DNA from 2 places in the Streptomyces kanasensis genome. Region 1 is predicted to be linked to the other one. Evidence: predicted binding sites of a transcription regulator. Region 1 holds the regulator's gene; the other holds the start of a gene.
What was found. Region 1 encodes HrcA, which represses chaperone genes, less so after heat shock. Its sites were predicted from a motif close to TTNGCACTCNGNNNNNCNGAGTGCNAA; they were not measured.
Positions count from the first base shown of each region.

Region 1 (6,384 bases):
AGTTCGTCGGGCGCGACGCCCCCCTCGGGACCGACGACCAGCACGATGTCGCCGGTCGCCGGCAGCGGCGCGGTGGCCAGCGGTTCGGCGCCCTCCTCGTGGAGCACGGCCGCGAAGTCCGCCTCCGCGAGCAGCCGGGCGACCTGGCGGGTGCTCGCCGCGTCGGCGACCTCCGGGAACCGGAGCCTGCGGGACTGCTTGCCCGCCTCGCGGGCGGTGGCGCGCCACTTCGCCAGGGCCTTCAGACCGCGCTCGCCCTTCCACTGGGTGATGCACCGGGACGCCGCCCACGGCACGACCGCGTCGACGCCGGTCTCGGTCATGGTCTCCACTGCCAGCTCGCCCCGGTCGCCCTTGGGGAGCGCCTGGACCACGGTGATGCGCGGCGCGGGCGCGGGCTCGTCGCGCACCTCGGCGACGGCGACGTCGAGGCGGTCCTTGCCCTCGACGGCGGCGACGGTCCCGTACGCGCCGCGCCCGGCGCCGTCCGTCAGCACGATCTCCTCGCCGGTGCGCAGGCGGCGTACCGACACGGCGTGCCGCCCCTCCGGACCGTCCAGGGCGACCGTCGCGCCGGGGGCGGCGGCCGCCAGGTCGTCGACGACGAAGACGGGGGCGGTCATGACGCTCCTCCCACGGCCAGCGCCGTGAGCGCGGACCGGAGTTCCGAGTGGAGTACTTCGACGAGCTGCCCGGCGGGCAGCTCCCGGGCGAGGCGGTGGCCCTGCCCCGCCCACAGGGCCATGGCCTGCGGGTCGCCGGCCGCGGCGGCGGCCTTGCGCAGCGGGCTGGTCAGGTGGTGCACCTCGGGGTAGGCGGCCGGGGCGTACGGCCCGTGCTCCCGTACGAAGCGGTTGACCAGGCCCCGGGCCGGGCGGCCGGAGAAGGCGCGGGTCAGTTCGGTGCGGGTGAAGAGCGGGTCCGTCATGGCGCGCTTGTGCAGGGGGTGCGCGCCGGACTCGGGGCAGACGAGGAAGGCGGTGCCGAGCTGCGCGGCCTCGGCGCCGGCGGCGAGGACCGCGGCGATCTGGGCGCCGCGCATCAGACCGCCGGCCGCGATCATCGGCAGGGACACGGCTTCCCGGACCCGGGTGACCAGCGCGAGGAGGCCGTTGCCGGCGTCGGCGCTCTCGGGGTCGTCCCGGTGGGTGCCCTGGTGGCCGCCGGCCTCGACGCCCTGGACGCAGACGGCGTCCGCGCCGGCCAGCTCGGCGGCCCGCGCCTCGTCGGGGCTGGTGACGGTCACGATCGTGCGGGTGCCGACGCGCGCGAAGGCGTGCACGGTGTCGCGGGTGGGGCAGCCGAAGGTGAAGGAGACGACCGGGACGGGGTCGTCGAGGAGGATGGCGAGCTTCGCGTCGTACCCGTCGTCCCGGCCCGCGTCGGGGTCGCCGAGGGGGGTGTCGTACCAGGTGGACTCGCCGGCCAGCTGGTGGCGGTAGACCTCGACGGCGGCGGGGTCGGCCTGGCCGGGCTGCGGCATGAACAGGTTGACGCCGAAGGGGCGCGCGGTCAGCGCGCGGACCTGCTGGACCTCCTGGTACATGCCGTCGGCCGTCTTGTAGCCGGCGGCGAGGAACCCGAGGCCGCCCGCCTCGCAGACGGCGGCGACGAGCGGGGGGCAGGAGGCGCCACCGGCCATGGGGGCCTGCACGATCGGGTGGGGGCAGAGATCGGTCAGCGCGGAGGGCATGCACGCATGGTGTCACGCCCCCGCGCACGCGCCGAATCCCCTGTTCCGCCCGTCACGGAGCGGCGCGCCGGACCTGGCGGAGGCCGCCACCCGAAGCCCCCGCGCCTCCGGCGGGCCGCTCCGCGCGGGGCGCCCGCGGGTCCGGGCGGGGGCTCCCCGCGACGCCGCGGGGAGCCGTCACGCGCGTGGGCTAGCGCCCGTTGAACGCGTCCTTCAGCCGGGAGAACAGGCCCTGCTGGCCGGGGGCGAACTGGCCGGTGGGCCGCTCCTCCCCGCGCAGCTCCGCCAGCTCCCGCAGCAGGCGCTCCTGCTCGGCGTCGAGCTTGCTCGGCGTCTGCACCTCGACGTGGACGATCAGGTCGCCGCGGCCGCCGCCCCGCAGGTGCGTGACGCCCCGGCCGTGCAGCGGGATCGACTGGCCGGACTGCGTACCCGGCCGGATGTCGACCTCCTCGACCCCGTCGAGCGTCTCCAGCGGCACCTTCGTGCCGAGCGCGCCCGCCGTCATCGGGATGGTGACCGTGCAGTGCAGGTCGTCGCCGCGCCGCTGGAACACCGGGTGCGGCAGCTCGTGGATCTCGACGTACAGATCGCCCGCCGGGCCGCCGCCGGGGCCGACCTCGCCCTCGCCGGCCAGCTGGATGCGCGTGCCGTTGTCGACACCGGCAGGGATCTTGACCGTGAGCGTGCGGCGGGACCGCACCCGGCCGTCGCCCGCGCACTCGGGGCACGGCGTCGGCACGACCGTGCCGAAGCCCTGGCACTGGGGGCAGGGGCGGGACGTCATGACCTGGCCCAGGAAGGACCGCGTCACCTGCGACACCTCACCCCGGCCGCGGCACATGTCGCACGTCTGCGCCGAGGTGCCGGGCGCGGCGCCCTCGCCGGAGCAGGTGGTGCACACGACGGCCGTGTCGACCTGGATGTCCTTCGTCGTGCCGAAGGCCGCCTCGTCGAGCTCGATCTCCAGCCGGATCATCGCGTCCTGGCCGCGCCGGGTCCGTGACCGGGGGCCGCGCTGGGACGCCGTGCCGAAGAAGGCGTCCATGATGTCGGAGAAGTTCCCGAAGCCGCCCGCGCCGAAGCCGCCCGCGCCACCGGCGCCGCCCGCCAGGGGGTCGCCGCCGAGGTCGTAGACCTGCTTCTTCTGCGGGTCCGACAGCACCTCGTAGGCGGCGTTGATCTCCTTGAACCGCTCCTGCGTCTTCGGATCGGGGTTCACGTCCGGATGCAGCTCGCGCGCGAGCCTCCGGAACGCCTTCTTGATCTCGTCCTGGGACGCGTCGCGGCGCACGCCGAGTACGGCGTAGTAGTCCGTGGCCACTTACGACTCCGCCAGGATCTGTCCGACGTAACGTGCCACTGCGCGTACCGCTCCCATCGTTCCGGGGTAGTCCATGCGGGTCGGTCCGACCACGCCGAGTTTGGCGACCGCCTCGCCGCCCGAACCGTAACCGACCGCGACGACGGACGTGGAGTTCAGCCCCTCGTGGGCGTTCTCGTGCCCGATGCGCACGGTCATGGCCGGGTCCGTCGCCTCGCCGAGCAGCTTGAGGAGCACGACCTGCTCCTCAAGCGCCTCCAGCACCGGCCGGATCGTCAGCGGGAAGTCGTGCCCGAAGCGCGTGAGATTGGCGGTCCCGCCGATCACCAGGCGCTCCTCGGTCTCCTCCACCAGCGTCTCCAGCAGCGTGGAGAGCACCGTGGAGACCGTGCCGCGGTCCTCCGCCTCGAAGGACTCCGGCAGGTCCTGCACCAGCTGCGGCACGTCCGCGAAGCGCCGTCCGACGACCCGGCTGTTGAGCCGGGCGCGCAGGTCGGCGACGGACGTCTCACCGATCGGGGCGGGGCAGTCGACCATGCGCTGCTCGACCCGTCCGGTGTCCGTGATCAGGACGAGCATCAGCCGGGCCGGGGCCAGCGACAGCAGCTCGACGTGGCGCACGGTGGACCGGGTCAGCGACGGGTACTGCACGACCGCGACCTGGCGGGTCAGCTGCGCGAGCAGCCGTACCGTCCGGCCCACGACGTCGTCGAGGTCGACCGCGCCCTCCAGGAAGTTCTGGATGGCCCGGCGCTCCGGTGACGACAGCGGCTTGACGCCGGCGAGCCTGTCGACGAAGAGGCGGTAGCCCTTGTCCGTGGGGATGCGGCCGGCGCTGGTGTGGGGCTGGGCGATGAAGCCCTCGTCCTCCAGCACCGCCATGTCGTTGCGCACGGTGGCCGGTGACACGCCGAGGTTGTGCCGCTCGGTGAGCGCCTTGGAGCCGACGGGCTCCTCCGTACCGACGTAGTCCTGGACGATGGCGCGCAGTACCTCGAGTCTGCGTTCACTGAGCACGGCGCACCTCCAGCTGGCTTTCGGTCTGCTGACGTCTGCTGGCACTCTTCGCGTCCGAGTGCCAGTCATCCCCGCGGCCAGTGTACGGCGCCGAGGTCAATGCCTGGCAAGGGCGATGCGTCGTGCCCGATGGGCGCGGCGGCCGCTCACGGTACCGCGCGCCGGGCGGGGGCGTTGCCGATAGCGTCGAGGCATGGACGTCGCTTGGGAAGAGTTCGGATGGGAGCGCCTCGCCCCGGGCGTGGGCCGCAGGCGGCTCCCGGGCTGGGACGCCACCGTGGGGCTCGTCGTCGGCGAGGCGGCGGTCCTGCTGTTCGACGCGGGGTCGACGCTGCGCGAGGGCGCCGCGCTCCGCGGTGAGGTGCAGGGGTTGCTGGGCGGCCGCCGCGTGACGCACATCGCACTCAGCCACCCGCACTTCGACCACGTGCTGGGCGCGGCGGCGTTCGCGGGTGCTCAGGTGTTCGGGGCGATGGGGCTCGACGAGGTGCTGGTCCGGGAGCGGGACGCGCTGCGGGCCGACGCCGTGCGGGAGGGCGTGTCCGAGCGGGAGGCCGGCGAGGCGGTGGACGTGCTGGTGCACCCGCACCACCTGGTGTGCGCCGAGTGGACGCTCGACCTCGGGGACTGCCGGGTGCTGCTGGCGAACGCCGGCCCCGGCCACACCGGCCAGGACCTGGCGCTGCTGGTGCCGGGCGCGGAGGGGGACGCGCCGCCCGGGGTGGTCTTCTGCGGGGACCTCGTCGAGGAGTCGGGCGAGCCGCAGGCGGGGCCGGACGCCCTGCCCTCCCGCTGGCCGGCCGCGCTGGACCGGCTGCTTCGGCTGGGCGGTGAGGACGCCGCGTACGTGCCGGGGCACGGGGCGGTGGTCGACGCCGCGTTCGTACGCGCCCAACGCGATGAGCTGGCCCGGCGGTTCGCCGTGTCGTAGCGTCGGGCGCGTGCGCGCCGCCGCGCCCGGGGGACGTCCCCGGGGCGGGTCGGCGCCCGTCACGCACCCGGAGCCGAGAGAGTCATGCGCCGTTACGACCCCGATCTGACCCCGTCCTGGAAGAAGCCGGCCCCCGTGCCGGAGGTGCCGGCCGAGCCGGACCTGGTGGTCGAGGAGGCGGGCAGCGGCTTCTGCGGGGCGGTGGTCCGGTGCGAGGCGGGGACGGTGACCCTGGAGGACCGGTTCGGCAAGCACCGGGTCTTCCCGCTGGCACCGCGCGGGTTCCTGCTGGAGGGCCGCGTGGTGACGCTGGTCCGGCCGGCCTCCGGCGCTCCCGCGCGGCCGTCGCGCACGGCGTCCGGCTCCCTGGCCGTGCCCGGGGCGCGGGCCCGTGTGGCGCGGGCGGGGCGGATCTACGTCGAGGGGCGCCACGACGCCGAGCTGGTGGAGCGGGTGTGGGGTGACGACCTGCGCATCGAGGGCGTGGTCGTCGAGTACCTGGAGGGCGTCGACGACCTGCCGGCGATCGTGCGCGACTTCCGCCCCGGCCCGGACGCCCGGCTCGGGGTGCTGGTGGACCACCTCGTGCCCGGCTCGAAGGAGTCACGGATCGCCGCGTCGGTGACGGACCCGCACGTCCTGGTCGTCGGGCACCCGTACGTGGACGTGTGGCAGGCCGTGAAGCCGTCGTCGCTGGGCATCCCCGCCTGGCCGGCGGTGCCGCGCGGCGAGGACTGGAAGACGGGCGTGTGCCGGGCCCTGGGCTGGCCGGAGAACACCGGCGCGGCCTGGCAGCGGATCCTCGGCGCGGTGCGCTCCTACCGGGACCTGGAGCCGGAGCTGCTCGGGGCCGTCGAGCGGCTCATCGACCACGTGACGGTCGGCACGCACGGCGGGTGAGGGCCGGGCCCACCCGCCGCGACGGCCCGGCCGGGTCGGTGCGGCGGGTGGGCCCGGCCCCGGCCGCGACGGCGCGTGGTGACGAGCCGGTGCGGCGGAGGGCGGCGCCGGCGGGAGGTGACGGCGAGCCGGTCGCCGGCTCGGGCTGGTCGGTGCTGCCGTGACTGCGGGCCGGCGCCGGTCGGTGCTGGTCGGTGCCGCCGTGGGTGCGCCCCGGTGGTGCTGCCGTGGGTGCGGCCGGTGCCGGCGGTGGGCGGGCCCGGTGCCGGCGGTGGGCGGGGCGGTCAGTCGACCAGGTCCCGTACCACCGCGTCGGCGAGGAGCCGCCCGCGCAGGGTGAGGACGGCGCGGCCCTCCGCGTACGGCGCGGGCTCCAGCAGCCCGTCGCCGACCGCGCGCTCGGCTGCGGCCAGCCCGGCGGGCCGCAGCAGCGACAGCGGGCAGCCGTCCAGCAGGCGCAGCTCCAGCAGGACCCGCTCGACGCGCCGGTCCTCGTCCGACAGCAGCTCCCGCCCCGCG
Region 1 covers NZ_JBIBSF010000002.1:519,263-525,646, reverse strand. Annotated here, with positions in the region: gene ACF053_RS07490 (16S rRNA (uracil(1498)-N(3))-methyltransferase) at 1-623, opposite strand, end outside; gene ACF053_RS07485 (nitronate monooxygenase) at 620-1,693, opposite strand; gene dnaJ (molecular chaperone DnaJ) at 1,884-3,017, opposite strand; gene hrcA (heat-inducible transcriptional repressor HrcA) at 3,018-4,034, opposite strand; gene ACF053_RS07470 (MBL fold metallo-hydrolase) at 4,228-4,965, shown strand; gene ACF053_RS07465 (DUF3097 domain-containing protein) at 5,050-5,865, shown strand; gene hemW (radical SAM family heme chaperone HemW) at 6,150-6,384, opposite strand, start outside.

Region 2 (6,384 bases), on a different contig from region 1:
GCTCCTCCGTGTCCACCGGGTGGGTACGCGGCGCGAACCCCGCCTCGGTGCGCTCGAACTGCGTCAGCCGCGGCCGCACCAGGTGCCCGCGCGACAGCCGCAGCTGGGCCGTGCGGTAGATCGCCGCGGCCATCCGCCCCAGCGCCCGGTCGTCCTGGTGGCGGTGGAGGCGCACGCCCACGTCGACCTGCGCCAGCGCGTCCAGCCCCACCAGGTGCAGCGCGTCCACCAGCAGCGCCAGTTCCACGCCGTACCCCACCGGGAAGGGCAGCCGCTCCAGCAGCGAGCGGCGGGCCGCGTACTCCCCGCCGAGCGGCTGGACGAACCCGGCCAGCTGCGGCCAGTGCAGGTTCAGCAGGGGCCGCGCGACCAGCTCCGTCACCCGTCCGCCCTGCCCGGCGGCCGGTCCGGAGCCGAGCGGCCGGTCGTACGTGGCCTTCACGAACTCGACGTCCGGGTCGGTGAGCAGCGGCCCCATGATGCCCGTCACGAAGTCGGCGCGGAACTCGCGCAGGTCGGCGTCGACGAAGCACACCACGTCCCCGCCGGTCACCAGCAGGGAGCGCCACAGCACCTCGCCCTTGCCCGGGACGGCGGGTATCCGCGGCAGCACGTCGTCCCGCGCCACCACGCGCGCGCCGGCCGCCGCGGCGACCTCGGCCGTGCGGTCGGTCGAGCCGGAGTCGAGGACGACGAGCTCGTCGACGAGCGGCACCGCCTCCGACATCAGCTCCCGCCGGATCACGGTGACGATCTCGCCGACCGTCGCCTCCTCGTCCAGCGCGGGCAGGACGACGCTCACCGTCGTGCCGCGGGCCCGCTTGGCGGCGAGCAGCCGGTCCAGGGGCCGGTCGGCCACGGACCAGGACCGCCGCTCCAGCCAGCGCTCCACCTCTTCCAGCACGCGCGCCTCTCCTCGGGTCGTTCCATAACCGCAGGTGATCCATCTCGTAGGTCGGACGCCCCTCTCGGACGCCGGCCCCTTCGGTTACAGTCTTGAACAACGCGTGAGACGCCCGCATGCCGGGGTCCCACGCCGACAACCACATACCGCTCATCCAGAGGGGCAGAGGGAAACGGCCCGATGAAGCCCCGGCAACCCTCCAGTCGGTCTCGCACGCGCACGTGCCGCGAGGTCCCCGGCTAGGGAAGGTGCCAAATCCGTCTCACGGCGAAAGACGCCAGTGAGAAAGATGAGGAGAAAGGGCCTCGCCTCCCATGGCTGTGCAGACCACCGCACCCACCAGCGCCACCTCCGTCGACCTCGGCCCCGCCGCCGGACTCTCCTGTCGCGAATGCGGTGAGCGCTTCGCGCTCGGCCCGATCTTCGCCTGCGAGTTCTGTTTCGGCCCCCTCGAAGTGGCCTACCACCTCCCGGCCGGCGACCCGGAGGAGCTGCGCAAGCGGATCGAGGCCGGCCCGGCCAACATCTGGCGCTACGCCCCCCTCCTGCCCGTCCCGGCCGACGTCGCCGACAAGCCCAACCTGAACCCCGGCTGGACGCCCCTCGTGCGGGCCGACAACCTCGCCCGCGAGCTGGGCGTCGAGCCCGGCAAGCTGTTCGTCAAGGACGACTCCGGGAACCCGACCCACTCCTTCAAGGACCGCGTGGTCGCCCAGGCCCTGGAGGCCGCCCGCGCCTTCGGCTTCACCACCCTGTCCTGCTCCTCCACGGGCAACCTCGCGGGCGCGGTGGGCGCCGCCGCCGCCCGCGCCGGCTTCCGCTCGTGCGTGTTCATCCCGCACGACCTGGAGCAGGGCAAGGTCGTCATGGCCGCGGTCTACGGCGGCGACCTCGTCGGCATCGAGGGCACGTACGACGACGTCAACCGCTTCTGCTCGGAGCTCATCGGCGACCCGCTCGGCGAGGGCTGGGGCTTCGTCAACGTCAACCTCCGCCCGTACTACGCCGAGGGCTCCAAGACCCTCGCGTACGAGATCTGCGAGCAGCTCGGGTGGCGGCTCCCCGACCAGCTGGTGATCCCGATCGCGTCCGGCTCGCAGCTGACGAAGATCGACAAGGGGCTGCAGGAGCTGATCCGGCTGGGCCTGGTCGAGGACAAGCCGTACAGGATCTTCGGCGCCCAGGCGGAGGGCTGCTCCCCGGTGTCGGCCGCCTTCAAGGCCGGCCACGACGTCGTGCGCCCGCAGAAGCCGAACACGATCGCCAAGTCGCTCGCCATCGGCAACCCGGCGGACGGACCGTACGTCCTCGACATCGCCCGCCGCACCGGCGGCGCGGTGGAGGACGTCGACGACGCGCAGGTCGTCGACGCGATCAAGCTGCTGGCCCGCACCGAGGGCATCTTCGCCGAGACGGCGGGCGGCGTGACGGTGGGCGTGACGCGCAAGCTCGTCGAGCAGGGCCTCCTCGACCCGACCCTCACCACCGTCGTCCTCAACACCGGCGACGGCCTCAAGACCCTGGACGCGGTCGCCCCGACGACCGGTCCCACCGCGACCATCCGCCCGAGCCTGGACGCGTTCCGGGACGCCGGCCTCGCCCACTGACCCCCCGGGAGACACGAAACATGAGCGTCAACGTCCGCATCCCCACCATCCTCCGCACGTACACGGACGGCCGGTCCGAGGTCGAGGCCGAGGGGGCCACCCTCGCCGAGGTCATCGAGTCCCTGGAGAAGAACCACCCGGGCATCGCCGCGCGCGTCCTCGACGACCAGGGGCAGCTGCGCCGCTTTGTGAACGTCTACGTCAACGACGACGACGTCCGCTTCGAGGGCGGGCTCGCCACGTCGACCCCCGACGGCGCGGGCGTCTCGATCATTCCGGCGGTAGCGGGCGGTTGCTGAGTTCCCTTCCGCTTTTCTCCGTTGCCCCCTCCGCCGACAAAAGCGGAGGGGGCAATTCTGCATGGTTGAGCGCGGTAGGGTTGGGGAAGTCCCCGCCGCCGCCTGTGCCACGTGCATATGAGAATGCGCCCGGCCGCGACAAGATGTAGCCAAAGTAGCGTCGTTTCTTGCGAACTTTGCGCCGTTTGCCCGGCCCGACTTGCCCGGGGTTATGACCATTGTGGACAGGTTCTCCCTTCGCCGGTGCTCGGAATTCTCGTCCGATTGACCTGTTGCAGAGGGCAGTTGGGCAGATACATTCAGCCGCGGTCGACGCGTTCCGGCGCACGCTCCTGGGGCGTCCCCGGCTCGGAGAGCCAGGGGTTCGGTCAGTGGGCGAGGTCTGACCCGGGTCCGCGAAGTGCGGTCCTGTGCAAGGGCCAGTAATAGGGGAGTTAGGCATGGCTCAGGGCACCGTCAAGTGGTTCAACGCGGAGAAGGGGTACGGCTTCATCGCGGTCGACGGTGGTGCGGATGTTTTCGTCCACTACAGCGCGATCCAGATGGATGGGTACCGCACCCTTGAGGAGGGCCAGCGGGTCGAGTTCGAGATCTCGCAGGGTCAGAAGGGTCCGCAGGCGGACATGGTCAAGATCGCCGTCTAGGTACGACGCGTCCGGCCAACGGCATGGCGACGGAGGGCCCGCACCCCGGCACCGGGGTGCGGGCCCTCCGCCCGTCCCGGGGACCGGCAGGTCCCCCGCGCCCGGACCGGGCCCGAACCGCGCCCGCGCACGCCCGGGTGCCGCGCACGGCCGGTGCCGCGACGGCCGGTGCCGGATGCCGCGCACTGCCCGGTGCCGGACGGGGCGCTCCAGGCCGCCACGCGGGTTCGCACCCGGGGTTGTGAGGGTGAGCGGCGCGGGGCCGTGCCCTTGGCCGGTACGCCCCGGCCGGTACGCCCCCACCGCCGCGCGGGGTCGCGCCGCCCGGGTGGGTGGGGGTGGGTGCTACGGGGCCGCCCCGGCTGACGGGCAAGCCCCCAGGTCGATGCGCCCGGCCGGCACGCCCTGCGGCCGCGCGGGGGTCGCACCCGGGGTGCCTGAGGGCGGGCGGTGCGAGGCCGCGCCCCCTCGGCGGGCGCGCCCCGTCGGCGCGTACGCGCCAGGTTCGTGCGCCCCCGGCCCGTACGAGCCCGCCGGCCGCCGGGTGTGTGAGGGGTGAGCGGTGCGGGGCCGCCCCCTCGGCGGGCGCGCCCCTCCGGTGCGCACGCCCCAGGTTCGTACGCCCCCACCGCCCGTACCGGACGGGGTCCGTGGCCCCGTCGCCCGCGTGCCGTGCCCGTTCCCGTGTGCCGCGCGCCGGTGCCCGTGCCCGGCCGCGCGGCGTGGTCCGCGGCCGTGTCCGGCGAACGCCGGCTCCGTCCGACCCGCGTCGTGCGCGTCGTGCGCGTGGGGCGGCGGTGGCCCCGCCGTGGGGGCGCGGGCTTTGGTGCCCCGCCGCGGGGCGCCTCCGGCACCCCTGCCGGGCCCGCGCGGTGCCGGCCGGCAGGGGTGCCGGTGCCCGGTGGTGTCCGGGGCGGGGCCGCGCCCCGGTGGTCCCCGGGTGCGCGCCGGCGCCGGTGGACGCGCCCCGCGCGCACGTCCGGTGGGGGCGCGCGGGGTGGTTCGCGGAGGGCGATCGCAGGCCCCGTCCCGGGGTGGGGCGCTTGCACTCTCCTAGGGCGAGTGCTAATCATTGGCATTAGCACTCTGAGAGTGAGAGTGACAACCAAGGACCTCGTGGGTGAGGCCCGCAGGGCGGCGTGGGGCAGGGAACCACGCGGCACACGGGCCGTCCGTCGCGGGCGCCAGCGCGGTCCGGAGCAATCCTTCCCCAAGCTCTCTACTGCGTCCGAGCAGGGGAGACCCCATCAGTCCGGGAGGACCACTTCACATGGCCAAGATCATCGCGTTCGACGAGGAGGCACGGCGCGGTCTCGAGCGCGGGATGAACCAGCTCGCCGACGCCGTCAAGGTCACCCTTGGTCCCAAGGGTCGCAACGTCGTCCTCGAGAAGAAGTGGGGCGCCCCCACGATCACCAACGATGGTGTGTCCATCGCCAAGGAGATCGAGCTCGAGGACCCGTACGAGAAGATCGGCGCCGAGCTGGTCAAGGAAGTCGCCAAGAAGACGGACGACGTCGCCGGTGACGGTACGACCACCGCGACCGTCCTCGCCCAGGCGCTCGTCCGCGAGGGTCTGCGCAACGTCGCCGCCGGCGCCAACCCGATGGCCCTGAAGCGCGGCATCGAGAAGGCCGTCGAGGCCGTCTCCGGTGCGCTGCTGGAGCAGGCGAAGGACGTGGAGACGAAGGAGCAGATCGCCTCCACCGCGTCCATCTCCGCCGCCGACACCCAGATCGGCGAGCTCATCGCCGAGGCCATGGACAAGGTCGGCAAGGAAGGCGTCATCACCGTCGAGGAGTCCAACACCTTCGGGCTCGAGCTCGAGCTCACCGAAGGTATGCGCTTCGACAAGGGTTACATCTCGGCGTACTTCGCGACCGACATGGAGCGCATGGAGGCCGTCCTCGAGGACCCCTACATCCTCATCGTCAACTCCAAGGTCTCCGCGGTGAAGGACCTCCTCCCGCTGCTGGAGAAGGTCATGCAGTCCGGCAAGCCGCTGCTGATCATCGCCGAGGACGTCGAGGGCGAGGCCCTGTCCACGCTGGTCGTCAACAAGATCCGCGGCACGTTCAAGTCCGTCGCCGTCAAGGCCCCGGGCTTCGGCGACCGCCGCAAGGCCATGCTCGGCGACATCGCCATCCTCACCGGTGGCCAGGTCATCTCCGAGGAGGTCGGCCTCAAGCTGGACAACGCCGGTCTCGACCTCCTGGGCCGCGCCCGCAAGGTCGTCATCACCAAGGACGAGACGACCATCGTCGACGGTGCCGGTGACAGCGAGCAGGTCGCGGGCCGCGTGAACCAGATCCGCGCCGAGATCGAGAACTCCGACTCGGACTACGACCGCGAGAAGCTCCAGGAGCGCCTCGCGAAGCTGGCCGGCGGCGTGGCCGTCATCAAGGCCGGCGCCGCCACCGAGGTGGAGCTCAAGGAGCGCAAGCACCGCATCGAGGACGCGGTGCGCAACGCCAAGGCCGCCGTCGAGGAGGGCATCGTCGCCGGTGGTGGCGTGGCCCTGCTCCAGGCGTCCAGCGTCTTCGACAAGCTGGAGCTGGAGGGCGACGAGGCCACCGGTGCCGCCGCCGTGAAGGCCGCCCTGGAGGCCCCGCTCAAGCAGATCGCCGTCAACGCCGGCCTCGAGGGCGGTGTCGTGGTGGAGAAGGTGCGCAACCTGACCCCGGGTCACGGCCTGAACGCCGCGACCGGCGAGTACGTCGACCTGGTCGCCGAGGGCATCATCGACCCGGCCAAGGTGACGCGCTCCGCGCTGCAGAACGCCGCGTCGATCGCCGCGCTGTTCCTCACCACCGAGGCCGTCATCGCCGACAAGCCGGAGAAGAACGCCGCGCCGGCCGGCGGCGGCATGCCGGGCGGTGACATGGACTTCTGATCCTTCACGGATCGGACCCGTCCAGAACGACGAAGGG
Region 2 covers NZ_JBIBSF010000005.1:115,171-121,554, forward strand. Annotated here, with positions in the region: gene ACF053_RS14630 (glucosyl-3-phosphoglycerate synthase) at 1-904, opposite strand, end outside; SAM riboswitch class I at 1,052-1,200, shown strand; gene thrC (threonine synthase) at 1,219-2,511, shown strand; gene ACF053_RS14640 (MoaD/ThiS family protein) at 2,532-2,810, shown strand; gene ACF053_RS14645 (cold-shock protein) at 3,251-3,454, shown strand; gene groL (chaperonin GroEL) at 4,725-6,347, shown strand.
Region 2: a site for HrcA is predicted at 4,497-4,523, ahead of groL (chaperonin GroEL). Genes of this name have one in related genera too.